4 regions of the Mesorhizobium kowhaii genome follow, and region 1 is predicted to be linked to each of the others. Evidence: predicted binding sites of a transcription regulator. Region 1 holds the regulator's gene; each other region holds the start of a gene.

Region 1 (7,163 bases):
GCATTTCCACCGCGACCTCTTGATCATCGCCGACGCCTACGCCCGCGAAATCCTCCAGGTGACGCCGGACGACATCTTTGTCGGCTCGCCGCCGCTGGCTTTCACCTTCGGCCTTGGCGGTCTCGCCATCTTTCCCCTGCGCTTCGGGGCGGCGGCGACGCTGCTCGAACAGGCGACGCCGCCCAACATGATCCACATCATCGAGACCTACAAAGCGACCATCTCCTTCACCGCGCCGACCGCCTATCGCGCCATGCTGAAGGCCATGGATGAGGGTGCAGACCTGTCATCGCTGCGCGTCGCTGTTTCAGCCGGCGAAACCTTGCCTGCTCCGGTCTTCGAGGAGTGGACGCAAAAGACCGGCAAGCCGATCCTCGATGGCATCGGCGCCACCGAAATGCTGCACATCTTCATCTCCAACCGCTTCGACGACATGAAGCCTGCGTCGACCGGTAAGCCGGTGGGCGGCTACGAGGCGCGCATCGTCGATGACGAGATGCGCGAGGTGCCGCGTGGCTCGACCGGCAGGTTGGCAGTGCGTGGGCCAACCGGCTGCCGCTACATGGCTGACGACAGGCAAAAGGAATACGTTCGCGACGGCTGGAACCTCACCGGCGATACCTTCAGCCAGGACGAGGACGGCTTCTTCCATTTCGCCGCGCGCTCCGACGACATGATCGTCAGCGCCGGCTACAACATTGCCGGACCCGAGGTCGAGGCGGCGCTGCTGGCGCATCCGGATGTCGCCGAATGCGCTGTCATCGGTGCCGAGGACGCCGAGCGCGGCCAGATCGTCGAAGCGCATGTCGTGCTTGTGCAAGGCGTGGAGCCAGACGCAATGACCATCAAGCGCCTGCAGGACCATGTCAAAGCGACGATCGCGCCCTACAAATATCCGCGATCGGTGAAGTTCATTGCTGCGTTGCCCAAGACGCAGACCGGCAAGATCCAGCGCTTCCGGCTGCGCACGGAGAAAATCAATTGAGCGAGCCATACGATCCGGCCTCCGAAGGCGCACAGATGTCGTTCAAGGAGCGCATGTCCTACAGCGACTATCTGCACCTGGAGAAAGTGCTGGAGGCGCAGACGCCGCTGTCGTCGGCGCATGACGAGATGCTGTTCATCATCCAGCATCAGACCTCCGAACTCTGGATGAAGCTCGCTCTGCATGAGATCGGTGCCGCGATCCGCTCGATCCGCGCCGACCGCCTCGAGCCGAGCTTCAAGATGCTGTCGCGCGTCGCCCGCATTTTCGAGCAGTTGAACAACGCCTGGGACGTGCTGCGGACGATGACGCCCAGCGAATACACCGAGTTCCGCGACGCGCTCGGCCAATCCTCGGGTTTCCAGTCCTGGCAGTATCGCGCCATCGAGTTCATGGCCGGCAACCGCAACCTCGCCATGCTCGGCCCGCACAAGCACCGGCCGGATCTCAGCGGGAAGCTTGAGGCTATCCTGGCCGAGCCATCGCTCTACGACGAAGCGCTGCTGCTGCTCGCCCGCAACGGATTCGACATCGGCGCCGACGCCAGGCGCACCGACTGGCGTGAGACGCGCACCGAGAATGAAGCGGTCCTGGTTGCCTGGCAGACAGTCTACCGCGATCCGCAGCGCTACTGGATGTTCTACGAACTGGCCGAGAAGCTGGTCGACTTCGAGGATTATTTCCGCCGCTGGCGCTTCAACCACGTCACCACGGTCGAGCGCATCATCGGCCTGAAGCGCGGCACCGGTGGCACGTCGGGTGCGTCCTACCTGAAGAAGATGCTTGAGGTCGTCCTGTTTCCAGAGCTCTGGACGGTCCGCACCCGTCTCTGATCTGTCTTTGCTTTGCGTATGTCGTTGTCCCAAAACCGCGGCGCACTTTTGGGCGACACACACTCACGTGACCGCAGCCTTGACCTCGAAGCGCGCGTCCTGCCAGGCGCCGGTGCGCAGGATGTCTTCCAGCACCTCGACCGCCTGCCAGACATCCCTGTAGCCGACATAGAGCGGCGTGAACCCGAAGCGGATGGTCGAAGGCGCGCGGAAATCGCCGATCACACCGCGTTCGATCAAGGCCCGCATCACCTGATATCCGTTGGGGTGAATAAACGACACCTGGCTGCCGCGCTCGTTGCCGTTACGGGGGCTTTCGAGTTCTAGCCCGTAGGCGCTGCACTTTGTTTCGACCAGCTGGATGAACAGGTCGGTCAGTGCGATGCTTTTCTTGCGCACCGCCGTCATGTCGACATCGTTCCAGACGTCCAGCGCGCCCTTGAGCGCCCGCATCGACAACACCGGCTGCGTGCCACACAAGAACCGGCGGATGCCGGTGCCGGCGGCATAGGCCTGTTCGAAGGCGAAGGGCCGCGCATGCCCCCACCAGCCGCTGAGCGGCTGATAGACATCATCATGGTGGCGCTTTGCGGCATAGATGAAGGCCGGCGAACCCGGGCCGCCATTGAGGTACTTGTAGGTACAGCCAATGGCGAAATCGGCATTGGCGCCGTCGAGCTCGACCGGCAAGGCACCCGCCGTGTGGCAGAGATCCCAGACGATCAGCGCACCGGCCTGATGGGCCCTGCGCGTCAGCGCCGCCATGTCGCGCAACTGGCCGGACTTGTAGTTGACATGGTTGACCAGGATGACGGCGACGCGCTCGTCGATAAGCGCTTCAATCTCAGGCGCATCGACGCCCTCTAGCCGCAGCGTCGTGCCCGGCCGCGTCGAGGCAACGCCCTCGGCCATATAGAGATCGGTTGGAAAGCTGGAGCCCTCGGCGACGATGACCGACCGGTCCGGCCTCATCGCGAGCGCCGCATGCAGCACCTTGTAGATGTTGATCGAGGTCGTATCGCAGACCACAGTCTGGCCGGCCGCGGCCCCGATCAGGCGCCCGAGTTGGTCGCCGAGCTCGACCGGCATGTCGAACCAGCCGGCGGTGTTCCAGGCACGGATGAGATCCTGCGCCCATTCCTGTGTCGCGGCCTTGTTCAGTTCATCGAAGACGGCGGGTGAAGCCGCGCCAAGCGAATTGCCGTCAAGGTAGATCACCCCTTGCGGCAAGACGAAGCGATCGCGCATGGAACGCAGCGGATCCGCGGCATCCATCGCCTCGATTGCAGCGAGATCGAGAGTTGCATTCATGGTCGACTATCCCCGCGCATGAGCGTGCTCGATGAACATATCAGGTGAAACCGTTGGGCGATCATGGGCAGTCCCGTGGGCGCTGTCAAACATTATATATAATTTACGCAATGTGAGGCTTTCATATATAATCACCATCCGAGGGATGGACGACGATGCTGGACGACGAGCACTTCTCGAAAACGGAAGCAGCCTACAGGCTGCTGCGTCGCGATATCCTCACCACCCGTCTGAAGCCCGGCGCGCCACTCAAGCTCAGCGCGTTGCGCAACAGCTACGGCATTGGCTGGACACCGTTGCGCGAAGCGCTGTCGCGGTTGGAGGCCGAGCGCCTGGTGACCGCCATCAGCAATCGCGGCTTTGCCGTCGCTCCGGTGTCGCGCTTCGAACTGGAAGACCTGTCACGCGCCAGGTTGGTGGTTGAACTGCCTCTGCTCCAGGAATCGATCGAGAAAGGCGGCCGTGAATGGGAGGACATCGTCGTCGCCGCCCATTACCGGCTGTCGCGTTGCAAGACCGCGGTCGACGACCCGTCCGACGCAGTGGTCGACGAGTGGGATGAAAAACACGAGGCTTTTCACGCGGCACTGCTCAGTGCGGCAACATCCCCCTGGCTGCTGACCTTCCATTCCACGATCGCGGATCAGTTGCGTCGCCATCACCGCTTTCTCGGCCTGGCACCAACCTTGCGGGCGGCCGCCGGCCTGCAGCATGGCTATGAAGAGGCCATGGAGGCGTTGCGCCAGGCTGTCGCGATCGAACATCACACGGCGCTCATGCAGGCGGCGCTGGATCGCAACGTCGAGCGTGCGAAGGCGCTGATGACCGCTCATATCGGCTATACGCTGCATGTCTATGTCCATGCCGGTAAGGACAATATGAACACGCGATGATCTGCCGTTCGACAAGGACAAAGACCAAGGGAGATCTGCCATTTCTCTGACGAAAGTTGGCATTTTGGCTTCGTTTCGTTCACGGCAGCTGAACGAGACGTGAAAGTGGAAATGCCCCCAATCGAGGTCTGTCGGCAGCTGATGCCAAACCTCGCCACGAAGTGGGCCACAGGCCATTAACCAAAACAATTTCAATGCAGGCCAGTGCGCCGCGGCGGCAGGGGGCCCTCGATCGCGGCTCACCGCCGCGCGCCAATGATTTCAGCCGCCTTAACAAATTCATTAAACTTTAAACGGTTGCGGAACACAACTGGAACAGATAGTGTTTGTTCTGGGTTTGTTTTTCCGATTCTGGTTTCAGGTTTCCTGGGGGGTCGCCATGCTGACGCGTAAACAACATGAACTGCTGATGTTCATTCATGAACGGCTCAAGGAAAGCGGCATTCCGCCCTCCTTCGACGAGATGAAGGAAGCGCTCGACCTCGCCTCCAAATCCGGCATCCACCGGCTGATCACGGCGCTGGAGGAGCGCGGTTTCATTCGCCGGCTACCAAATCGGGCGCGCGCGCTGGAAGTGCTGCGACTGCCGGATTCGATCGCGCCCGGCCTCAACGCGGCAAGAAAGTTCTCGCCAAGCGTCATCCAAGGCAGCCTCGGTCAAGGCGGCCTTGGCCGGCAAATCAAGCCAGCGCTTTCGCGGATGCCTTCGGCCGGCAATGACGACGACGTGGTTTCCGCCGTGTCGATCCCGGTCATGGGGCGCATCGCCGCCGGTGTGCCGATCGACGCTATCCAGCATCAGACGCATTCGATCTCGGTGCCGCCGGACATGATCATGGGCGGCGAGCACTACGCCCTCGAGGTCAAGGGCGATTCGATGATCGAGGCCGGCATCTTCGATGGCGACACCGTCATCATCCGCAACGCCGATACAGCCAGCCCGGGCGAGATCATCGTGGCGCTGGTGGATGAAGAGGAAGCAACGCTGAAGCGGTTCCGCCGCAAGGGTGCTTCGATTGCTCTCGAAGCTGCCAACCCCGCCTATGAAACCCGCATTTTCGGGCCGGACAGGGTCAAGGTGCAAGGCAAGCTCGTCGGGTTGATCAGGCGCTACTGAGCAGGGCTTGCAACCGGCTTTTCGGGTTTGCGGTAGGGTGGCAGGCCCCTCGCCTCGCGCGAGAACTTGCGCTGCGTGTGCCAGGGCCGGTATGGCCTGTCCACCGCGAAGCTGATCGTCGCAGGCGTGGTCGCCGATTGGCGATCGAAGAAGACGGCCGCACTACCCTTGCGAGCCAGTTGTCGCTTGGTGATGACGAGCACCAGCGGATCGTGACAGGGGTCATAGGCCGTGGCGTCATTGATGATGATCAGGTCAGCGAGGCTGCAGGCTTTCCAGGCGTCCTTTCGGTCTTCGACATGCGCAATGATCGCGCCGGACGGATGCTTGGCAAGGCAAACGCCTGATGTGCAGTAGAAAGGCGCTCCCGGCGGCAGTTCGGCGGCATCCGCTATCTCGAATTGCCCGTCTCCTTTGCTGAACACCTCCGGCATGACGATGGTTTCGGATGTCAGCGCGCGTTTCCAGTTGTCGACCGTGAATTCGTTCGGGCGTGCCCGGCTGACGGCGAGTTCGCCGTCGCCGATCGGCAGCGCAACCAGCCTGGCGTCCTCCGAGATCAGCACGTCCGGTGGGCGCGTGTCCGAGACGGTCAGCATGCCGGCAAGTGCGAAGGGAAGCGCTGCGAGCCGCAGCCATGTCGTCGCCATCGTCGCAATGACCAAGGCAATCGCCACCAGCAGGACAGACTGCTGCGAAATCAACCCGACTGCGTCGACAGGCGAACGTTCGGAAATCCAGCCCGATATGGCGATCATTGCCGTCAGGCCTTTGCCCATCAGATAGAGGGATGGCCCGTCGAACCCGAACGGCATCAACAAGGCGCTGGCAACGGCCAGGAACATGACGACGGACACGATCGGCATGATGGCGAGATTGGCGAACAGGCTAAGCGGCGAAACCCGCTGAAAATGCCAGATGGCAAACAGCGCAGTGGCGCTGCCGGCGATGATGGAGGTCATGGCAAGGCCACCCATCGCCAACAGGAATTTTCGCGTGAGAAAGCCGGGCAGCGATCGCCGTGGCGGCGGCGGTCTCGTTTTCCCCGCGCGATGATCCGACCAGCCGGCATAGGCACCGACCAGCGCCGCGGTCGCCGCGAACGACATCTGGAAACTCGGGCCGACCACTTCATGTGGCGACACCACAATGACGGCGATCGCCGAGATCGCCAGGTTGCGCATGGTCAGCGCCGCCCGATCGAACAGCACGGCAATCAGCATCACCGCCAGCATAATGAAGCTGCGCTCGGCGGCAACGACGATGCCTGAGATGACGAGATAGGCGGCGATCGAGAAAAGTGCGGCGGCGGCCGCGTATTTCTTGACCGGCCGACGCGCGGAAAAGTCTGGAAACAGGGCGAAGGCGCTGCGCATCAGCATCATGATGGTGCCGGCGACCAGCGCCATGTGTAGCCCGGAAATGGAGATGATATGGTAGATGCCGGTGCGCCGCATCGCTTCGTTGATTTCATCGGGAATGCCGGCGCGCACGCCGACGATCAGCGCCGCGGCGATCTCACCTTCGGCGCCACCGACACTGCCCCTGATATGGTCGGCGATGGCTTCACGGGCATTTTCTATCCCCGAGGCAAGGCGGGCCGACAGCGGCATATCGTTGTCATCGCCGGCGACAAGCTTTGGATTGCCGAGAAAAAACCCGCTGCCGCCGATGCCGGCGAAATAGCTGTCGAAGGAGAAGTCGTAGCTGTCAGGCCGCACCGGGCCTGTTGGCGGCAACAGCTTGGCGTAGCCGGTGACCAGGGAGCCGGCGGTTATCTCTGCCGGGATCTTTCGTGCCGAAAGCCGAACCCGCTCCGGCGCATAACGCAATTTCGGCCTGGCGGTCGACGTCACGTCGATGGTCAGCCGGATGCGGCCGGTCTCCATCCGGTCAAGCGAGACGACGCGGCCGGTCACCTGGGTCGAGATTTCTGAGCCCAGCATCTGCGTTCCCGCCCGCCATGTCTCGACCTTGCCGGCCAGCAGGCCGAGCGTGCACAGCAGCGCAGCCATGAAGCACAA
Region 2 (7,163 bases), on a different contig from region 1:
TCGATGCCGACGTGCCGGAGACGCGCAAAATCGTCGTGCCGGCCGATCGAAGTGGCGTCGTCCTTGATTTCGGCGTTTCAAAGGCCGCCGATGCGGCGCTTGTCTCCCTGGTCGACCGCAAAGGCACGCCGATCGCCGTCGGCGCCAAGGGCCGCGTCGAGGGCGCCGACGAGGAATTTGTGATCGGGTACGACGGCGAGGCCTATATCCGCACCCTTCATCGACAAAATGCCGTGGCCATTGAATTGCCGGATGGCAGCTCGTGTCGAGCTGAATTCGCCTATCGGGCAGTGCCCGGCCAACAGGTAATCATCAAGCAGGTCACCTGTTTTTGAGGCGAGGACGAACCATGCTCCGTTTCGCTATGCTGTCGGCCGCCCTGCTCTTGCCGACCGTTGCCTGGGCCCAAAGCTGCAGCTTTGGCGTATCGGCGATGAATTTCGGGCTGGTCGATACGCTTTCCGGTTCGTCAAGCAATTCAACAGCCGCACTCAGCGTAAACTGCACTGGATTGACGTTGCAGCGCATCCTCGTCTGCCCAAATCTGGGTACGGGCACCGGCGGCGCCACGGCTTCGGCCCGTCAAATGCTGAGCGGCGCCAATCATCTCGACTACCAGCTTTATTCGGATTCCGCGCGCTCGGCGGTGTGGGGCTCCTATGCGTGGCCGTATCCGCCTATGGCGCCGGCCTTTGCCCTGACGCTGAACGCGTTCGGCAGCGGTTCCAGCAGCCAGACGATCTATGGCGCCGTGTTGGGCGGACAGGCGATGACCGCGGTGCCGGCGACCTATCTCTCCACATTCTCCGGGAGCCACGTCGAGTTCCGCTATCGATACAGCCTGCTCAACGATTGCAGCACCAGCGCCGGCTCCGTCGACAGACCCACATTCACGATCAATGCGACCGTTCCGGCCAATTGTCTGCTGGCAATCCAGAACATCGATTTCGGATCAAACGGCATTCTGGGCGCCAATGTCGATGCGACCGGTGAAGTTTCCGTCAGATGCACTCCGGGCACGCCTTACACAGTGTCGCTTAACGGCGGAACGAGCGGTTCGCCCCCGACCTCGCGCAAGATGTCCAAGGGCGCGGAAACCGTAACCTACGGCCTCTACAAGGATGTCGCACGCAGCCAGCCATGGGGCGATGCGTCGACGCCAGGAAGTACCGTGGCGGGAAGCGGCGACGGTGCGGCGCATGATCTCACCGTCTACGGCCGTGTTCCCCCGCAGACGACACCCTCGGCCGGCGTCTATACCGATACTGTTGTCGTTACCGTGACGTATTAGGTCGTTGCATCAAAGCGCCGCGCATCCAGAAGAACGCGCGGCGCTGCAATGCCTTGCCTCCAGGCGACGTCAGCGATTACTGCGCGATCGGCGCGTACTTGCCGTCATGCCACTGGTTGATGTCATAGCTGGCATTCTTGAGGTCGCCCTTTTCGTCGAAGGTGACGTCGCCGACAACGGTGCTGATCGGCGTGCCGTTCTTCAACGCTTCGGCGACCTTGCCCGGGTCATCGCTGCCGGCGCGCTTGACGCCTTCGGCGAAGGCCTGGACCACCGCGTAGGAGAACAGCGTGAAGCCTTCCGGTACAAAGCCGCCCGCCTTGATCTTCTCGACCGCGGCCTTGGCTTCAGGCTTTGCCTGCGGATCCGACGGGAAGACGAACATGGTGCCCTCGCCGGCCGGGCCGGCAACCTGCCAGAACTCCGGCGAAGCGATGGAGTCCGGCATGATCAGCTGGAACTTGAGGTTCTGTTCCGCCGACTGGCGCAGGATCAGACCGGCTTCAGGATGGTAACCGCCGAAATAGACGACGTCGGCCTTCAAGTCCTTTAGCTTGGTGACGAGAGCCGAATAGTCCTTCTCGCCGGCATTGATGCCGTCATAATACACTTCCTTGAGGCCGCCGGCATTCATGGTCGCCCTGACGGCGTCGGCCACGCCCTGTCCGTAGGCGCTCTTGTCGTGCAGGACGACGACATTCTTGCCGGCAAACTTCTTGGCGATCCATGGGCCGATGAAGGCGCCCTGCGCATCGTCACGCGTATAAAGGCGCATGATCGTCGGCCAACCGGCCTTGGCGGCCGCGTCGGTCAGCACCGGGTTGGACGAGGCCGGGCTCATCATCAGGGCGCCGGCTTCGGCATAGACGGCAGAGGCCGGAATGCTCGAACCCGAGCAGGCGTGGCCATCGATGAACTTGACGCCATCGGCGACGATCCGGTTGGCGACCGACACGGCCTGCTTGGGATCGCACTGGTCGTCCTGGATACTCAACTTGATCTGGCGACCGTCGACACCACCCGCCGCGTTGATCGCGTCAGCAGCGGCCTGTGCGCCCTGCTTGAACTGATCGCCGATGGTGGCGAGCTGTCCGGTCATCGGACCGACCACCGCAAAGGTGATGTCGTCGGCGAATGCGACCGGCGCACTCATCATCAGGCCAAAAACGGCCGCGCTCAAAATACTCATTTTTTTCATGGTGATAGAACTCCTCCACTCACGCGCGGTCGTCCGGCCGCGCTTCTTCCAGAGAGGCGGGACAATTTCATCCTTCACTGGGCCTGTCTAGGCGCATCGGCGGCACTCGATTGGGCCTGCAAGACCTCTTCCACGCAAAAAGCCACGCCAGCCTTGTTCCGGCTGGTCGTGGCTTTTTGCTCGTCAAGCGGTCCCCAAGCGCCCCCGCGCCCCGAAATCCAACTCGCCTTCCCCGCATCGCGCGACTGAGCCTAGCTGGCCTGTCGCGTTCTTTTTATCTCTTTGTTTGAGCCTGATTCCGAAAACCGGATTCCATTTTTCGGGATCATGCTCTAGGTCGTCGACCGTCTTGCGCGGCCTTCTATTTCACCGGGTCTGGCCGTCTGTGCGGTCTTGATCCCGAGCTTCCCTGTCTTCGATAGGTCTATCCGCGGTTGGCAGATCTCAGTGCATGGTCATCCATTCGCGGGCTTCGCGAAGCGCCTTGGCGATCTCGACCTTGGACATCGCTGCCGACAGTTCCGAGCGCAGTTCCGCAGCGCGGGCCGACCCCTTGATCGCGGCGATGTTGAACCATTTGTGGGCGGCAATGACATCGGTCTCGCAATCGCGGCCGGTCGCATACATCATGCCCAGTTCGAAAAGGATGTCGGCCTGGGCAGTTGCCCCCATGGCGCCGAAGCCTGCTTCAAGCATTTCAAAACGTGCCATTTCAAATCCCCTGTTTCTGGCCCCTGTCAGGCTCCCGAGAGCTGCCTTCTTTCGTCCTTGCGGGCTGCTCTTCCGATGCTTTCGAGAATGCCGTGGAGGCTTGAATCCGTCGTTAAGTGGCGTGCTTAATTTGAGGAAAACAAAGCTAAAACAAGAGGTAAACGCCGAAATTCGTTAAGGATACAAAGCCAGCAATCGCGCCGGTTTTCCTCAAATTCGACGAAAATTTTCGCGGCGGGAATCAACACTCCGCTAACCACGGGAAACAAACACGATCCGCCGATGCTTTCTTTCCTTGCCCGCACGGCCCGCATTGGCGCCTTTCAAAATCCCAAAGTCTTCCGCTGCGGCACCGCTTTTGTTTTGCCAGGAGCTGGATTAGCTTACGTTTGCGTAAGCGGCAGACCGGCGAGGCGGAGCATCCGGCCGGATATCCAAAGGGAGAAGACCATGTTTCGAAAAGTGAGCCTGGCCCTGGCGGCCACATTGATCATGGCGGGTGCGGCGTGGGCCGATCCGATCGAGGGCGACTGGAAGACGCAGGCCGGCGATACCGCAGCCATCGCTGGCGGCGGCACGTTTTCCATCACGCTCAAGTCCGGCAAATATGCCGGCAAGACCATCGGTTCGCTCAAGGCCGCCGGCGACAACAAATATGCCGGCAACATCACCGATCCGGCAAACGACAAGACCTATTCGGGCAAGGCGACGTTGTCGGGCGCCTCGCTCAAAATGAGCGGCTGCGTGCTCGGCGGACTGATCTGCAAGAGCCAAACCTGGCACAAGCTCTGATCGACCGCATCCTTGTGACTTGATGGCGGGGCCTCGACGGGCCCCGTTTTCGTTTTGTTGAGGGCACGTGCCCTCGCCTCGCCGCCTCCTGCTGGAACCTGTCGAAGCTGACACCGGCGCCGTCAAAACTCGTCAATCAATTTGAACCGCAGATGAACGCCGGCATCAGAGCCGGTTCAGTCGCGCTCGGGCATTCTCCAGCGTGTTGAAGGAGACACGACCCAATGCTTGCTCGCCGCTTCACCATCGTCTGCCTGCTGATGAGCCTGTTTGGAATGTTCTTCGCCATCCTCGTCGCCGAAACGGGGCGCCCGGCCCGCGCCTGGGACGAAGCCAGTTCCCGGACCTGCCGCCTCGCCTGCCCCACCCATCTTCGCAACTGAACAAAGAAACCAGACCTCGAAAAGAAAAGCAGAACACCATGAACCGCATCGCCGCCAACGCTCTCAAGACCCTCCGGCTTCTGCCGCGGGCGGCGCTTATCCTGATGGTTCTGGCCGCTCCGGTTCTGGCCGTGCCGATGATGCGCGCCGATGCCGGCTCGACGATCGAAGCGCCAGCTTTGAGGAAGTCCGGCGTCGGCTTTGTGCTCCTGGTCAGCCTGCAGCGCGGTTAAAGAAAAACGACGCTTTGGCCGCCTTCGGTCGTGACACCCCTCCCAAGTGCCGATCCAAGTCTCTATATTGAGCCATGGAAAAGCGAATCTACCCACAAGCCATCGAATCTGTCGTCATGCCCGAGCCTTTTGGCCGGCAAAGCTTTAACAGCGCCGAAAAGGCCGTGGCGGCGCTGCAGACGCTGTACAACCGCAACACCAAGTTCCTGCGCGACTCCTTTGCGGCACTGGCGGCAGCGGGCGGCGATAACAGCAAGCGCTACCGCGCCTTCTACCCGGAGATCGGCGTCACCACCAACTCGTTCACCCAGATCGACTCGCGCCAGGCCTATGGCCATATGCCAACGCCGGGGCATTTTTCGACCACGATCACCCAGCCGGGCCTGTTCGAGAGCTATTTGGTCGCGCAGCTGCGCCTGATCATGCGCAATCATGGTGTCGCGGTCACCGTGTCGGAATCGACCACCCCCATACCGCTGCATTTCGCCTTTCTCGAAGGTACCCATGTCGACGGCGCGGCCGCCGAGCGCATCAAGCGGCCGATCCGCGACCTGTTCGACGTCCCGGACCTCGATGGCACCGACGACCAGATTGCCAACGGCACTTTCGAAGTGGCCTTCGGCGAACCACGGCCGTTGGCGCCGTTCACGGCGCAGCGCATCGACTATTCGCTGCACCGCCTGTCGCACTACACGGCGACCACGCCGCAGCAGTTCCAGAACTTCGTGCTGTTCACCAACTACCAGTTCTACATCGACGAGTTCGTCGCCCGTGCGCGTGACCTGATGGCCAATGGCGGCGGCGGTTATGCCGAGTTCGTCGAGCCAGGCAATGTCATCACCAAGGTTGGACAAAGCGCGCCCAGCGAAGGGGTCGCACCGCCACGCCTGCCACAGATGCCGGCCTATCATCTGAAGAAACCGAACCATGGCGGCATCACCATGGTCAATATCGGCGTCGGGCCTTCCAACGCCAAGACGATCACCGACCATATCGCGGTGCTGAGGCCGCATGCCTGGGTCATGCTTGGCCACTGCGCCGGGCTGCGCAACACCCAGGCGCTCGGCGACTATGTGCTGGCGCATGCCTATGTGCGCGAGGATCACGTTCTGGACGACGATCTGCCGGTCTGGGTGCCGATCCCGCCGCTGGCCGAGATTCAGGTGGCGCTGCAGGAAGCTGTCGCAGAGGTCACCGGCCTGTCCGGCTATGACCTCAAGCGCATCATGCGCACGGGTACTGTCGCCACCATCGACAACCGCAACTGGGAACTGCGCGACCAGCGCGGGCCGGTGCAGCGTCTGTCACAGTCGCGCGCCATCGCACTCGACATGGAATCGGCGACGATCGCCGCCAACGGCTTCCGCTTCCGCGTGCCCTACGGCACGCTGCTGTGCGTTTCGGACAAACCCCTGCATGGCGAGCTGAAGCTGCCCGGCATGGCGACCGAGTTCTACAAGCGCCAGGTGGCGCAGCACCTGACCATCGGCATCCGAGCGATGGAGAAGCTTGCGGAAATGCCGATGGAGCGACTGCATTCGCGCAAGCTGAGAAGTTTTTCGGAGACGGCGTTCCAATAGGCCGGATTGACGCATCGCCTAAAGCGTATCGCGTTGAAACGGATACACGCGACCCGCTTTAGGTCTTTGTCTTTTGCATGTCGTTGCCCCAGAACCGCTGCGCACTTTTGGGCGACATGCATTTGTTTTATGCATGTCGTTGCCCCAAAACCGCTGGGCACTTTTGGGCGACATGCATTGGGCATTTCGTCATCTTGATTGAGCCGCATTTTTGCCGATAACCGTGCCAGCACCACCTTTGGCAACCCGTGCAGACCTGACCCGATGAGACGCAGTCGAGACATGGCAGCTTCACTGGCATTCATCGCGATGATGATGTTCTCGGTTGCCCTGGTCGCCGGGTTCTTCGGCGCCTTGCATCCCGCCTTCGATTCCTTCTCGCATTTCCGCGTCCATCTCGCCGTGCTGATGGCGCTTTGCGCGCTGCCGCTGCTGGCCACGACATTTCGCCTGCAAGCAGCCGCGGCGCTGCTTTTTGCCGTGGCGGCCTTTGCCACGACAATGAGCGCGCTGCCGCAACTGTGGCCGGTACAAGCGGTCGCCAGACCCGCTGGCCAGATGGTCTACAAGCTGCTGCAGATGAACCTGCGCTACGACAATCCAACCCCGAAGAAGGTGCTGTCGCTGATCGGCCGGACCAATCCCGACGTCATCACCCTCGACGAGGTGTCGGCGATGTGGACGACCGAGCTTGGCTATATTACCAGAGCCTATCCATACCGGATCCTCTGTCCCTACCCCAACGGCATATTCGGCGTCGCGCTGCTCTCGCGGCGACCCTTTGCCGCCGGCACCGAGCCGCGTTGCGAGCGGCGCGGCGCCATGGCGACAGCGACCGTCGATTTCGGCGGCATTGGCGTCGATGTCGCCGCGATCCATCTCAGCTGGCCGTGGCCACGCGAGCAGCACTGGCAGATCGGTGAGCTTACCGAATCGCTCTCCTCGCTCGGCGAGACGGCCATCATGGCGGGCGAC
Region 3 (7,163 bases), 110 kb from region 1:
GGTGCCGATCAGCACCAGTTCCATCGGGCTAGGCCCTGGTGTTTTGCCTTCCGGCCCGAGCGCGGTTCCCAGCACCACCTTGTGGCCGCTGCCGGACTCGCCGACGAAGGTGCGCTCTTCGACCCACTTTACGCGTGCTTTCACCTGAGATTTCCTTTCACTTGAGGCCATCCACCTCAAGGATCAAATAGGGTCATGGTCCGGCTCGCGCGACGCCAAAGACGACATCGTGCATGACCCTGCTCGGCAACAGCGTGAAGATGCCGGCGCCGACCAGCGCAAAGACATACAGCGAAATCATGACCTTGGCGACGCGGTGATTGTGGGCGTGCCACACCGCCAACGGTACAGTCACCAGCACCAAGATCGACAGGAGATGGATCGGACTGAAAGGGCCGATGAGGCGGATCTGATGAATCCAGAAACTCGAGACGGCGATGACCAGCATCAGCGCGGCCCAGACATAACCCGCGATGCGATGGCGCGGCGTTCCCTTCGGCAGCACCAGCTGCGTGGCCCCTATCGCCAATGCGGCGAAGGCCGCAAAGGCATGCCAGGGAATCGGAGAAGGGGCGGCAAGCAGCGGTTGCAGCGACATTGCCGCCTCTCCGGTGGTTGATTGTCCTCAGAACGGGATTTCGTCGTCCAGTTCGCGCGACGAACCGCCGCCACCGCCGCTCTTGGCACCGCCGCCACCGCGATTGAAGCTTTCGCTCGGGCTGGACTGGCCGAAATCGGAACCACGGCTGCTGCCGCCACCGGCATAACCGCCGACCTGGCCGCCCTCACCCTGTCCGCGCGCGTCGAGCATCTGCAGCTCGCCGCGGAATTTCTGCAACACGACTTCCGTCGTGTACTTGTCGTTGCCAGTCTGGTCCTGCCATTTGCGCGTCTGCAACTGACCCTCGACATAGACCTTCATGCCCTTCTTCAGATACTGCTCGGCCACCTTGGCGAGCTGGTCGTTGAAGATGACGACGTTGTGCCACTCGGTCTTTTCCTTGCGCTCGCCGGAATTCTTGTCGCGCCAGCTTTCCGACGTCGCAATGCGGATGTTGACGACCGGCTCGCCCGAGTTCAGGCGACGGACTTCCGGGTCCGCACCGAGGTTGCCGACCAGAATGACCTTGTTGACGCTACCCGCCATGATATTTCTCCGCGCTCATCCGAAACAAATTTTTGTCGCAGCACCTTACAGGCTGCGGACAATCGCCGCCTGCTAAGGCTGGCTTTTCCCACAAGGTTTTTGTTCCCTGTTCGTTCTACGATGCAGACGACGTTCTGTCAATGTTTGTCAGCAGGATGTAGTGTTCCGGACTGAAAACTTCCATGAAATCGGGAATGGGTCGGGGGCGATCAAATGAAGTCCGTCACACATGAGGACCAGCAGCGCGAGCAATGGCGAGCAGGTGTTGAAACGCGTATGCATGTGTCGGCCAGCAACGGTGCATCGCAACTTTGCATATTCGAGCAATGGGTCGAGCCCATGGTCGGCGCCCCAACGCATTGGCATCCCGTCGAGGAAGTGCTGACCGTTATCGCCGGCAGGGCCGAGATGTGGATCGACGATGAGCACAACGTCCTGACATCGGGCCAGTCTCTCGTTGTTCCTGCGAACAGGAAACACGGGTTCAAGAACGTCGACACAGGACCGCTTCACATCCACGCTGTGCTTGCGTCGCCAATCTTCGAGGCAACGTTTGATGGACCTGCCGGGGTAGTGAGGCGCTGGCTTCCGACAATCTCGTAAAACAGCGCTTGCCAAATCAATAAGTATCGACTTATGCTTTCGTCATGATCGAAGCAGAGATTTTCCGCGCCCTTGCCGACCCGACGCGCCGCGCCGTCTTTGAGCAGCTCGCCGCTGGCGAAATGACCGTATCGGAATTGCGCAGCGGCATGACGGTGTCTCAACCCGCGGTGTCGCAGCATCTGGCGGTGTTGCGCGGCGCTGGCCTGGTGGTCGAGCGGCGAGCTGGCCGCAACGCCTATTACCGCGCCGATCCACAGGGGCTTGCCCCCTTGCTCTCCTGGATCGAACGCTACCGGACCTTCTGGCCGGAGCGCATCGAAAGGCTGAAGGCGGTTTTGAAGGACATGGATCAATGAAGAACATAAGATCAATGAAGAATATGGGATCAATGACAGACCAAAGCCACGCGGACTCTGAGACCGCGCCTGACGCGATCGAATTTGAATGCGACCTGGCGGAGCCGCCGGAAAAGGTGTGGCGCGCGCTGACCGTGCCGGAGCTGCTCGCCGCCTGGATGATGCCGAACGACATCAGCCCCGAGACTGGCAGCCGTTTTGCCTTCGCCGGGCCGGACGCGTCGATCGAATGCGAGATCATCGACGCCGAACCCGAACGGCTGCTGCGCTATTCCTGGCGCGAGCGGCCGCAGCCAGGCGATGCCGCGCGGCAGGATCCGCTCGACAGCCCACTGGACAGCATTGTCACCTTCACACTCGCCCGCACTGTTTCCGGCGGCACCCATCTGCGCATCGTCCATGACGGTTTTGCCCGAACGGCGATGCCTGAGGTTGCCATGACGGGCGCCGGCTGCCGGCTTTCGCTGGGGTTGCGCAATCCAAGACAGCCAATCGCCGCGAACACGCCTTTGCTGCTGCTGCGCGCGGCCTGAACAACGAAACGGACGGAGACAAACATGAGCGACCTTGCCAATCTGGTACCGATGGTGATCGAGCAATCGAGCCGCGGCGAACGCGCCTTCGACATTTTCTCGCGGCTGCTGCGCGAGCGTATCATTTTCATCAACGGCGAGATCAACGACGACATCTCGGCGCTGGTCTGCGCGCAGCTGCTCTCGCTGGAATCGGACAATCCCGACAAGGAGATTTCGCTCTACATCAACTCGCCCGGCGGCGTGGTGACCAGCGGCTTCGCCATCTACGACACCATGCAATACATCAGCTGCCCGGTGTCGACGGTGTGCATGGGCTTTGCCGCGTCGATGGCCTCGTTCCTGTTGATGGCAGGCACCGCCGGGCGTCGCATTTCTCTGCCGAACGCCACCATCCTGCTGCATCAGCCGCTGGGCGGATTCCAGGGTCAGGCCTCCGACATCCAGCGCCATGCCGAGCGCATCGGCCAGACAAAACGGCATATGGCCGAACTCTACGCGCAGCATTGCGGCCGCACCTATGAAGAGGTCGAGCGCACGCTGGACCGCGACAACTTCATGACGGCCCGCGAGGCTCAGGCCTGGGGCCTTGTCGACCATGTTTTCGATACGCGCAAACAGGCCGCGTGAGGCTAATGCATGTCGCCCAAAAGTGGCCTCGGTTTTGGGAGAACGACATGCATAAAAACAGACTACCTAAAGCGCATCGCCTGAATCCAATCAATCGCGATGCGCTTTAGGCCAGATCGGATTCCTGCCGGCTGTCGAAGATTTGACGACGCCGGTCTGGTCCGGTCGGCGACACGCAACTATAACTGGGCGATGACCGACACTCATCCGTCCAGAACATTGCACCGCGTCGTCGCCGTTGTCGTGTTCACTGCCGTTGTCGTGATCGCTCTTGCCGGCCTCATGAGCGGCACGGCACTTGCCGACGACAGCTCACCGCCGGCGCGGAAAGGCGCCCTGCCCGGTGTGACCGGCGACTATCGCATTGCCAAGCCGGCTCCCCAGCCCGAACCCGACGACGCATTCCCCAGCAATGGGAACGGCCAGTTCAAGATCGGCGATACGGATGTGAGGATTTCCGGCAGCATCACCGTGGATGTCGGCACTGGCGCAATCGGGCCGCCGCGTCGTTGATGTTGATATTGCGTGGCCGCGTACCACGCCGCACACAAAAACGGCCCCGCCGTGCTTTGCGCAAACGGTCGGGGCCTTTTTTGGATCTCAAATCCAATTTTTGCCGGGAGTGTACTGCCGGCGTTTGATTTCGGATGCTTCGCGGCATTCAGCCGTCGATCCGACTAGCAGTCTCTAATTTTTGTGGGACATGGCAGGTCACGGTTTGTCGGGTGGCGAAAACGCTAAACCCTGGCACTTATGCCTGCCGCGGCTCCAGTGACAACTGGAACCCTAGGGGACGATCCGGTGGCGTCATAGCTCCGCTCCTTTGTCCGTTGCAACGTTGTCGTCCCGAAGCACAAATCGCAAATGCCTGCGGCGTCTCGCAGGCCGCCCCCTGGGCGGCGAGGCCATCGAAAGACAGCCGGCTTCGTTTGACTTTTTGGAGACTGCGCCCCTGAGTCGGTGGCGTCAACCATCAATAGCCGGTTACCGAAAAATGTGATCGTTGGGAGGTTACGTACAAGTCAGTTTTTGCACAGCTTTGTCAGGAGCGTGTTCGGCCTTTGTTCTTTCCGCTTGCCCGTTCACGTGAAAGACGGTTAAACGCTTTTGTCGGGAATTGTGGCGTCTCTCGACGTGGCGGCAAAATTACCTACATAGGGGATGGCCGGGAAAACCCGCCATTCCAGGAAATTCCAGATTCTGAGGCGGCGACCGGCGATGGCCGACCATAAATATCTTTCTATTCGCGGGGCGCGCGAACACAATCTGAAGAATGTCGATCTCGATCTGCCGCGTGACAGCCTGATCGTCATGACCGGCCTGTCCGGGTCCGGCAAATCGTCGCTCGCCTTCGACACCATCTATGCCGAAGGCCAGCGTCGCTATGTCGAGAGCCTGTCGGCCTATGCGCGGCAATTCCTCGAAATGATGCAGAAGCCGGACGTCGACCAGATCGACGGCCTGTCGCCTGCCATCTCGATCGAGCAGAAGACGACCTCGAAGAACCCGCGTTCGACGGTCGGTACCGTCACCGAAATCTACGACTACATGCGGCTTCTCTTCGCGCGCGTCGGCATCCCCTATTCGCCGGCCACCGGCCTGCCGATCGAAAGCCAGACGGTCAGCCAAATGGTCGACCGTGTGCTGGCGGTCGAGGAAGGCACGCGCCTGTTCATCCTGGCGCCGATGGTGCGCGGCCGCAAAGGCGAGTACCGCAAGGAATTGCTGGAACTGCAGAAGAAGGGCTTTCAACGCGTCAAGGTCGACGGTGTCTTCTATGAAATCGCCGACGTGCCGGCGCTGGACAAGAAGTACAAGCATGACCTCGACGTCGTCGTCGACCGCATCGTCGTGCGCGGCGATCTCGCCACCCGGCTTGCCGACTCCATCGAGACGGCGCTGAAGCTCGCCGATGGGCTGGCGGTGGCCGAATTCGCCGACAAGCCGCTCGACGCCAGCCAGACCGGCGAGGATTCGGTCAACAAATCGAAGAACGAGACGCATGAGCGCATCCTGTTCTCGGAAAAGTTCGCTTGCCCGGTCTCCGGCTTCACCATTCCGGAAATCGAACCGCGGCTGTTCTCCTTCAACAACCCGTTCGGCGCCTGCCCGACCTGCGACGGTCTCGGCAGCCAGCGCGCCATCGACGGCAATTTGATCGTGCCGGACGAAAACATCTCGCTGCGCGATGGCGCCGTCAGCCCGTGGGCGAAGTCGACCTCGCCCTATTATGCGCAGACGCTGGAAGCGCTGGGCAAGGTCTATGGCTTCAAGCTCGGCGACAAATTCAGGGATCTGACCGACGAGGCGAAGGAAGCCATCCTGCGCGGCACCGGTGAGCGCGAAATCACTTTCCAGTATGATGACGGGCTGCGCTCCTACAAGACGACCAAGACTTTTGAAGGCGTCATTCCCAATCTCGAGCGCCGCTGGAAGGAGACCGAATCCGCCTGGATGCGCGAAGAGATCGAGCGCTTCATGTCGGCGACGCCTTGCCCGGTCTGCAAGGGCTATCGGCTCAAGCCCGAGTCACTGGCCGTGAAAATCGCCGGCAAGCATATCGGCGAAGTCACCGAGCTTTCCATCCGCAAGGCCGACCAGTGGTTCACCGACCTTCCGGCGTCGCTCAACGACAAGCAGAACGAGATCGCCGTGCGCGTCTTGAAGGAGATCCGCGAGCGGCTGCGCTTTCTCAACGATGTCGGGCTCGATTACCTGACGCTGTCGCGCAATTCCGGCACGCTGTCGGGCGGCGAGAGCCAGCGCATTCGTCTGGCCTCGCAGATCGGCTCCGGCCTCACCGGCGTGCTCTACGTGCTGGACGAGCCGTCGATCGGCCTGCACCAGCGCGACAATGCGCGGCTGCTCGACACGCTGAAGCACCTGCGCGACATCGGCAACACGGTGATCGTCGTCGAGCATGACGAGGACGCCATCCTGCATGCCGACTATGTCGTCGACATGGGTCCGGCCGCCGGCATCCATGGCGGCGAGATCATCGCCCAGGGCACGCCGCAGCAGGTGATGGCCAATCCCAATTCGATCACCGGCAAATATCTGTCGGGCGCGCTCGAAGTGGCGACACCCGGCGTGCGGCGCGAGGCGAAGAAGAGCCGGCGGCTAAAGATCGTCGGCGCGCGCGGCAACAATCTGAAGAACGTCACCGCCGAAATCCCGCTCGGCACCTTCACCGCCGTCACCGGCGTGTCGGGCGGCGGCAAGTCGACCTTCCTGATCGAGACACTGTTCAAGGCCGCGTCGCGCCGCATCATGGGCTCACGCGAGCATCCGGCCGACCACGACCGCATCGAGGGTCTCGAATTCCTCGACAAGGTCATCGACATCGACCAGTCGCCGATTGGCAGGACCCCGCGCAGCAACCCCGCCACCTACACCGGCGCCTTCACGCCGATCCGCGACTGGTTCGCAGGGCTGCCCGAGGCCAAGGCGCGCGGCTATCAGCCCGGCCGCTTCTCCTTCAACGTAAAGGGCGGCCGCTGTGAGGCCTGCCAGGGCGACGGCGTCATCAAGATCGAGATGCACTTTTTGCCCGACGTCTACGTCACCTGCGACGTCTGCCACGGCAAGCGCTACAACCGCGAGACGCTTGACGTGCTGTTCAAGGGCAAGTCGATCGCCGACGTACTCGACATGACGGTCGAGGAAGGCGTCGATTTCTTCGCCGCCGTACCCGGCGTGCGCGACAAGCTCGAAACGCTGAAGCAGGTCGGCCTCGGCTACATCCATATCGGCCAGCAGGCGACAACGCTGTCGGGCGGCGAGGCGCAGCGCATCAAGCTCGCCAAGGAACTGTCGCGCAAGGCGACCGGCAAGACGCTCTACATCCTCGACGAGCCGACCACCGGCCTGCACTTCCACGACGTCGCCAAG
Region 4 (7,163 bases), on a different contig from region 1:
AAAACCGTGATGCCGGCGGGCTGGCCGTAGAAGAGAAAATCCGCCAGCGCGACCAGCACCACGGCAACACCGAGACGGGCGCAATAGCTCGGCGCGGCAGAGAAGAATGCTGTCATGACCTGGCCCTCCTGGTCGCTTCCGGCCGGGCGGTTGGCGGGCACTTGCGGGCAAAAGGGATGAGGATCGCCACGGGATTCGCGCGCGGCGGATCGATCAGCCACCAGCCTTCGCTGCGCAACCGGTAGGGAAGGGACCAACGGGGTTTTGCTCGCTGTTGCATGCCGCCTGTCTCGCAGACCGGCCGGGAGACGGTGGGGCGTATCCGAGGAGGTTTTCCGCAAGCGTGTGCAGTTTTCGTGCAGGGCAAACGCTGCAGGTTGGCGCTGCCTCACCTGCCTGCCGGCATCCTCTCCCCGTAAACGGGGCGAGGGGCGCTGTTGTCGATGGTTTCGCCAATTGGGCGCAGCAGATGCGGACAGCCTCTTTCTCCCCGTTTACGGGGAGAAATGCCCGGCAGGGTAATGAGGGGCGGCGCCAACTCTGACAATTGGTGGACTCAAAAGCGATTGCCCTGCGCGCTTGCCTCGACCAACCACAGACGGCATAGATCAGCCATGGAAACCTATCGCCCGCGCCGCTCGGTGCTTTACATCCCGGCCTCCAACGACAAGGCGCTGGCCAAGATCGCGCAGCTTGCCTGCGATGCCGTCATCGTCGACCTGGAAGACGGCGTGGCCCCGGTCGACAAGATCGCCGCGCGTGAAAAACTGGCCGGCATTTTCGCCAACCGCCCAGTTGCCAACCACATTGGCCGGCGCTGCGAGATGGTGGTGCGCATCAATGCGCTGGCCAGCGAATGGGGCGCCGATGACCTGCTGGCTGCCTCAAGCTGCGAGCCCGACGGCATCCTGTTGCCCAAGGTCGACACGCCGCGCGACCTGCTCGAGGCCGGCGACGTGCTCGACGACAATTTTGCCCCCGACAGCGTGAAGCTATGGGCGATGATCGAGACGCCCAAGGCGCTGCTCAACATCGGCGCCATTGCCGAACTCGGCCGCGATCCGGCTTCGCGCCTGGCTTGTTTCGTTTCCGGAACAAATGATCTGCTCAACGACACCGGCGTTCTGGCAACGCCCGACCGGCGTTATCTCGTGCCGTGGCTGATGCAGATGGTGCTGGCCGCGCGCGCCGGCGGCCTCGACATGCTCGACGGCGTCTCCAACGATTTCCGCGACCTCGACGCTTTCGCCCATGAATGCACGGAAGCGGCCGCCATGGGGTTCGACGGCAAGAGCCTCATTCACCCGGCCCAGATCGAAGCGGCGAACCTGGCCTTCGCGCCGTCCCCGCAGGCAGTGGCCGCGGCGCGCCTGGTGAAGGATGCCTTTGCGCTTCCGGAAAATGCCGGCAAAGGCGTGATCGCGCTGAATGGCAAGATGGTTGAGCGGCTGCACCTGGCGCAGGCTGAAAAACTGCTGGCGAAGGCGGCCGCCATCGGCGCATGATATCATGCCCATGCTTGCCGGCTAAGGTACTCACGACAGGACTTGAGACATGAAACTCTACCGCTTTCTGACTGGCCCGGACGATGCCAGCTTCTGCCACAAGGTGACGGCGGCCCTGAACAAGGGCTGGCACCTGTTCGGCTCGCCGACCTATGCCTACGACAAGAAAGCCAAGACGATGTGCTGCGGCCAGGCCGTGGTCAAGGATATCGACGGCCAGGAGTACGGGCCGGACACCAAGCTGAGTGATTGGTAGGCTTTCACTGAGCTTTTCCTTCCTTCGTCATCCTAGGGCGTAGTAGTCGCGAAGCGACTGCGGAGACCCTAGGATCCATGCCGCTACCTCCGCCGAAAATCACGACGGACGAGGATTGGTGCGATCAGACCGACGATCGGGATGGCCGCCCGGCTCTGTTCTGCCGGAGCACTGCACCAACGTCACGGCATGGATCCCAGGGTCTTCGCGACGGAGCTTCGCTCCTGCTTCGCCCTGGGATGACGAAGCATAGGGCCTTACTCCGCAGCCTCTTCGATCTTTTCCATATCGTCATCCGACAGGCCGAAATGGTGGCCGATCTCGTGGATCAGCACGTGGGTGACGATGTCGCCCAGCGTCTCTTCGTTCTCGGACCAGTAGTCGAGGATGGCGCGGCGGTAGAGCGTGATGCGGTTCGGGCCCTCGCCGGTCTGCGGGTTCCAGCGCTCGGCGATGCCGCGTCCCTCGAACAGGCCGAGCAGGTCGAACGGCGTTTCCAGCGACAGATCGTCCATGATCTCGTCGGTCGGGAACTCGGCGATCTGGATGACGATCTCACCGGTCAGCTTGCGAAAATCCTCCGGCAGATGCGCGTAAGCCTCCAGCGCCAGGAACTCCATTTCCTCCATCGAGGGCGAAAGTTCGTCGTGCCAGGTGCGGGTCTTGTAGATGCGGGCCATGCTTTGTCCTTTGATCCCGGCATATAGGCTTTCGCGCCGGAATCGGCAAATGGCGCGGCAATTCCTGGTTCAGATGCTTTGCCGCCGCGGGGGAATCGCGTAGGGGTCAGTTCCGGCCATGTAACAGGGAGTTCTCATGCCGGACCTTTCCACTCTTGGACTTTTCGCGATTGCTTGCCTCGCCCTGACCGCGACGCCGGGGCCGGACATGCTGTTGATCGCCTCCCGCAGCGCCAGCCAGGGGCGCCCCTCGGGCCTGGCGACCTATGCCGGCATCGCCGCCGGCACCTATTGCCATGCACTGGCCGCCGCCTTCGGCCTGTCGCAACTGTTCCTTGCCGCACCCATCGCTTACGACATCGTCCGCTATGCTGGCGCGGCCTACCTCGCCTATCTCGCCTGGAAGGCGTTCCGCTCCGGTGGAACAGCGTTTGCACCGGTCGCCGGCCTGCCGCGCTACTCGCAAGGCCGCATCTTCCGGCAGGGCTTGCTGACCAACCTGCTCAACCCGAAGATGGCGCTGTTCGTGCTGGCGCTGTTCCCACAGTTCGTGCAGCCGCAGTCCGGCTCGGTGGCGGCACAGATCCTGGTGCTGGCGACCGTGCTCAACCTGATCGGACTGGTGGTCAATGGCCTGGTCATCCTGACCGCAAGCCGGATCGGTGCAGCCTTGTCGAGGCGCACGCGGTTTCGGCGGGCGCCGCAGATTCTTCTGGGAACCGTCTTTGCAGGGCTTGCGGCACGGCTCGCCTTCGGCAGCCAGCGCTAGCTTCTCGACGATGGGGTCGGTGGTGCTTGCCTTGACGGACCTCGTACCTTGGCGATGAGCGGAAACGCCTATCGCTTCGTCACGACGACTCCCGCCTTCAGGCTACTGGCCGAATGCAGAGGAATAAATTCCCCATGACTCTGCTTGACTCTTGGGGTCCCCTCTGGAATCTATAGGAACATAACAGGAACAATTGTGAGTGGAAGCTGACCGTCATGGCGATGACCGCCGTGGCGCGGGAGACTGTTTTTGCCCTGCGCCGCCAGATCGCGAAGATCGAGGGAACGTTGCCCGAGCGCCTGCAGGCGCCGGTCGCGGCGACCCCTGATGCTGGCGTCAGCACCAATGTCACCTCCAACACCGATGTCACAATTGTCCGGCGCGGCATTGCCGCGGCGTTGCCGGATGCGTTCTTGCCCACCGGCGTCGAGCGGCTCGATACCGCCCTGAGCGGTGGCCTGCCGAAAGCTGCCTTGAGCGAAATCCATGGCATTGAAACCCGCGATGCCGGAGCCGTCGCCGGCTTCGCTTTGTCGCTCGCAAGCCTGATCCTCAAGCAGACGCAAGGGCTGCCGGTGCTGTGGATCGGCACATCGGAGATTTTTCGCGAGGCGGGGTTTCCCTATGCGAGGGGGCTTCATGCCTCGTTCGGCATCGAACCCGAGCAATTGCTGTTTTCCGAGGCGCCAAAACTTGTCGATGCGCTGTGGGTCGCCGAGGAGGCCGCAAGGATGACGGCGCTCGCGGCCGTCATCCTCGAGATCCGCGGCAATCCGCAGCGGCTCGGCCTGACCGCGACGCGCCGGCTGCATGCCCGGGCGCAGAGTGCCGGCCGGCCGGTGTTCCTGCTGCGGCAGGCCGCCGAGCCCGAACCGACGGCCGCACCGGTTCGTCTCATCGTCGCGTCGGCGCCGTCAGTGCCACGCCACACCATCGCCGGGCCACTCGCCGGCTCGATCGGCCGCCCGGCCTTCACCCTCACCATCGGCAAGAGCCGCACGGCCCTGCCTGGACAATTCACACTGGAGTGGAATCCCGATGAACGCGCATTCGACGAAAGATGGGGCGACGAAAGAAGAGGCGAGGAAAGAAGAGGCGAGGAAAGAGCAAAGAATCCTGTCCCTGTGGTTTCCCTATCTGGCAGTGGAAAGGATCCTGCGGCAGCGTCTGGGGCGGTCCTGGCGTTCCCGGCCGTCGGATCACCTGCCGCTGGTGATCAGCCATCGCCGTGGGAACGCGCAGCGCATCTCAGCCCTCGACGAGCGAGCTGAGGCGCTGCACCTGAAACGCGACATGGGCATCGCCGATGCGCGCGCCATGCATCCGACGATCGACATCGTCGAGGCCGATCCGCAGGCCGACCGCCGCCTGCTTGAAGGCCTTGCCGACTGGTGCGACCGCTACACCCCGCTGGTCGCGCTGGACGCGACAGACGGCCTGTTTCTCGACGTCACCGGCTGCACCCATCTTTTCGGCGGCGAACGCGCCATGCTGGACGATATCCTGTCGCGCTTTTTCCATCAGGGTTTCGATGTCCGCGCCGGACTTGCCGCGACACCGGGCGCTGCCTGGGCGGCGGCACGCTTTTCCGGCGACCGTATTGTCGCAGGCGGCGAGGAGGAGGCGCTGCTGGCGCCCTTGCCGCTGGCAGCACTGCGCATCGAGCCGGCGATCCGCACCAGCCTGGAAAGTGTCGGCCTGCGCACGGCGGGCGCCGTCATGGCGGCACCGCGCGCGCCGCTTGCCCGCCGCTTCGGCGCCTCCTTGCTTTTGCGCCTCGACCAGGCGCTTGGCCGCCTCGACGAGGCGGTGTCGCCGCGCCTTCCCGTCGCACCGCTTTCGGTCGAACGCCATCTCTCCGAGCCCGTCACCCTGACCGAGGACATCGAACGGCTGGTGGGCATGCTGGCGGCGGCATTGAAGACCGACCTCGAGCGTCGCGGCGAGGGTGCCAGGACGTTGGCGCTGCTGCTCTTTCGCGTCGACGGCGCCGTCAGCCGCATCGCCATCGGCACCTCGCGGCCGATGCGCGAACCCCAGCTGATCCAGAAATTGTTCCATGAAAGGCTGGCCGCGCTCGAACAGGATATCGATGCCGGCTATGGCTTCGATCTGGTGCGGCTCTCGGTGCTGACGGCCGCCGCTTTCGACATGCAGCAGGCCGACCTTGCCGGCGAAGTGACCGACGACGGCGCCGATATCGCGCTGTTCGCCGACCGCATCCGCGCAAGGCTCGGCGAGGGCGCGGTCCTGCAGCCGATCACCGTGGAAAGCCATCTGCCGGAGCGTGCGGTTGCGACAATCCCCTTCACCGCGGCCCCGCGCCGGACCACGCCGCCGAAGAAGCCGGACCGGCTGCAGGCGCCGATGACCATCTTCCCGCCGGAACGGCCGATCCGTCTGTTCCGCTCGCCCGAACCCATCGAGGTGCCGGCCACCGAAATGCCGGAGGGCCCGCCGCTGAACTTCCGCTGGCGGCGCGCGCTCTACCGGGTGATGCGCGCCGAGGGGCCGGAACGCATTGCCGCCGAATGGTGGCGCGAGGCCGCGAGCGACGAGGCGGCATCGACGCGCGACTATTACCGCATCGAGGATGCCGACGGCCGCCGCTACTGGCTCTACCGGCAGGGCCTTTATGGCGGCACCCAGGTGCCGCCGCGCTGGTTCATGCACGGGGTCTTCGCATGAACGCGCTGACCGTCATTCCCTATGCCGAATTCGGCATCCAGTCGAATTTCTCCTTCCTGCGCGGCGCCTCCAAGCCGGAGGAGCTGGTGGTCGCCGCCAAGCTTTTCGGCTTTTCCGCGATCGGGCTTGCCGATCGCAACACGGTGGCCGGCGTGGTCCGCGCCTGGCAGCAGGCCAAGGTCGAGACGCTCTCCTACCATCCCGGCTGCCGGCTGGTTTTTGGCGACGGCACCCCTGACATTCTCGCCTATCCGCAGGACCGCAAGGGCTGGGGGCATCTCTGCCGCATGCTGACGCAAGCCAATCTGCGCGACGAGAACGAAAAGGGCGCCACCCTTCTCCAGCGCAGTGACTTGCTTGAATGGGGGGATCTGATGTCGCTGGCGGTCCTGCCCGATCTGACGGCGGGGACGGAAGACAGTCTCGCTCTGCTTCGCCAGCTCAAGGGTCGTTTCGGGAGGAATCTCCGTCTGGCCGTTTCGCCGGACTATGCGGGCAATGACCGTTTCCGGATCGAGCAGGCAGCGGCGTTTGCCGAAAGTGCCGGCATCCCGCTGATGGCGACCAACGACGTTCTCTACCACACGACTGAGCGGCGTCCGTTGCAGGACGTGCTGACCGCGATCCGCCTCAACACGCCCGTCGCCGACGTCGGGCTGCAGCTGGCCGCCAATGCCGAGCGCCATTTGAAGCCGCCGATGGAAATGGCGCGCCTGTTCCGCGGGCATCCGCAGGCGCTGGCCGAGACCTTGCGCTTTGCGCAGGAGCTGACCTTCTCGCTCAGCGACCTCCAGTACAATTACCCCGACGAGCCGACGGAATCAGGTCTCGGGCCGCAGGCCGAGCTGGAACGATTGGCGCGGGAGGGGGCGGCCAACCGTTATCCGGCGGGGGTGCCTGCGTCCGTGACCAAGCGCATCGAGGAGGAGCTCGCTCTGATCGAGCGCCTCAACTACGCCCGCTATTTCCTGACCGTCTACGACATCGTCAAGTTCGCCCGCAGCCAGGATATCCTCTGCCAGGGGCGTGGTTCGGCCGCCAATTCGATCGTCTGCTTCTGCATCGGCATCACCGAAGTCGGGCCGGAGCGGATCGACACACTGTTCGAGCGCTTCATTTCCGAGGAGAGGAACGAACCGCCCGACATCGACGTCGACTTCGAGCATGAAAAACGCGAAACCGTCATCCAGTACATCTATACGAAATACAGCGCCAAGCGCACCGCGCTGGCCGCCGCCGTCATCAGCTATCGCGGCCGCTCGGCG

Evidence for each region. The regulator LexA, encoded in region 1, represses DNA repair genes until DNA is damaged. The targets are predictions, from matches to a motif close to TGTTCNNNNTGTGTTCNG.
Region 2: a site for LexA is predicted at 3,336-3,353, ahead of ACFFNA_RS27025 (sel1 repeat family protein). Genes of this name have one in related genera too.
Region 3: a site for LexA is predicted at 4,324-4,341, ahead of uvrA (excinuclease ABC subunit UvrA). Genes of this name have one in related genera too.
Region 4: a site for LexA is predicted at 3,385-3,402, ahead of ACFFNA_RS21780 (ImuA family protein). Genes of this name have one in related genera too.

What each region holds. Positions count from the first base shown of each region.
Region 1 is NZ_JBHLYT010000006.1:228,175-235,337, forward strand. Features, by position in the region: gene ACFFNA_RS06975 (AMP-binding protein) at 1-985, shown strand, start outside; gene kynA (tryptophan 2,3-dioxygenase) at 982-1,818, shown strand; gene kynU (kynureninase) at 1,882-3,129, opposite strand; gene ACFFNA_RS06990 (GntR family transcriptional regulator) at 3,285-4,022, shown strand; gene lexA (transcriptional repressor LexA) at 4,402-5,139, shown strand; gene ACFFNA_RS07000 (ComEC/Rec2 family competence protein) at 5,133-7,163, opposite strand, start outside.
Region 2 is NZ_JBHLYT010000052.1:124,987-132,149, forward strand. Features, by position in the region: gene ACFFNA_RS27010 (fimbria/pilus outer membrane usher protein) at 1-335, shown strand, start outside; gene ACFFNA_RS27015 (Csu type fimbrial protein) at 350-1,291, shown strand; gene ACFFNA_RS27020 (ABC transporter substrate-binding protein) at 1,368-2,489, opposite strand; gene ACFFNA_RS27025 (sel1 repeat family protein) at 2,934-3,200, opposite strand; gene ACFFNA_RS27030 (DUF2147 domain-containing protein) at 3,651-3,992, shown strand; gene ACFFNA_RS27035 (hypothetical protein) at 4,217-4,375, shown strand; gene ACFFNA_RS27040 (hypothetical protein) at 4,414-4,608, shown strand; gene ACFFNA_RS27045 (AMP nucleosidase) at 4,725-6,188, shown strand; gene ACFFNA_RS27050 (endonuclease/exonuclease/phosphatase family protein) at 6,471-7,163, shown strand, end outside.
Region 3 is NZ_JBHLYT010000006.1:339,075-346,237, forward strand. Features, by position in the region: gene ACFFNA_RS07580 (OsmC family protein) at 1-144, opposite strand, end outside; gene ACFFNA_RS07585 (DUF2306 domain-containing protein) at 194-598, opposite strand; gene ACFFNA_RS07590 (single-stranded DNA-binding protein) at 626-1,147, opposite strand; gene ACFFNA_RS07595 (cupin domain-containing protein) at 1,361-1,750, shown strand; gene ACFFNA_RS07600 (ArsR/SmtB family transcription factor) at 1,795-2,109, shown strand; gene ACFFNA_RS07605 (SRPBCC family protein) at 2,142-2,642, shown strand; gene ACFFNA_RS07610 (ATP-dependent Clp protease proteolytic subunit) at 2,667-3,272, shown strand; gene ACFFNA_RS07615 (hypothetical protein) at 3,465-3,785, shown strand; gene uvrA (excinuclease ABC subunit UvrA) at 4,491-7,163, shown strand, end outside.
Region 4 is NZ_JBHLYT010000033.1:446,241-453,403, forward strand. Features, by position in the region: gene ACFFNA_RS21755 (hypothetical protein) at 1-245, shown strand, start outside; partial or broken gene ACFFNA_RS21750 (DUF4153 domain-containing protein) at 1-62, opposite strand, end outside; gene ACFFNA_RS21760 (HpcH/HpaI aldolase/citrate lyase family protein) at 615-1,505, shown strand; gene ACFFNA_RS21765 (DUF1737 domain-containing protein) at 1,555-1,761, shown strand; gene ACFFNA_RS21770 (metallopeptidase family protein) at 2,019-2,441, opposite strand; gene ACFFNA_RS21775 (LysE family translocator) at 2,578-3,210, shown strand; gene ACFFNA_RS21780 (ImuA family protein) at 3,426-4,481, shown strand; gene ACFFNA_RS21785 (DUF6504 family protein) at 4,423-5,898, shown strand; gene ACFFNA_RS21790 (error-prone DNA polymerase) at 5,895-7,163, shown strand, end outside.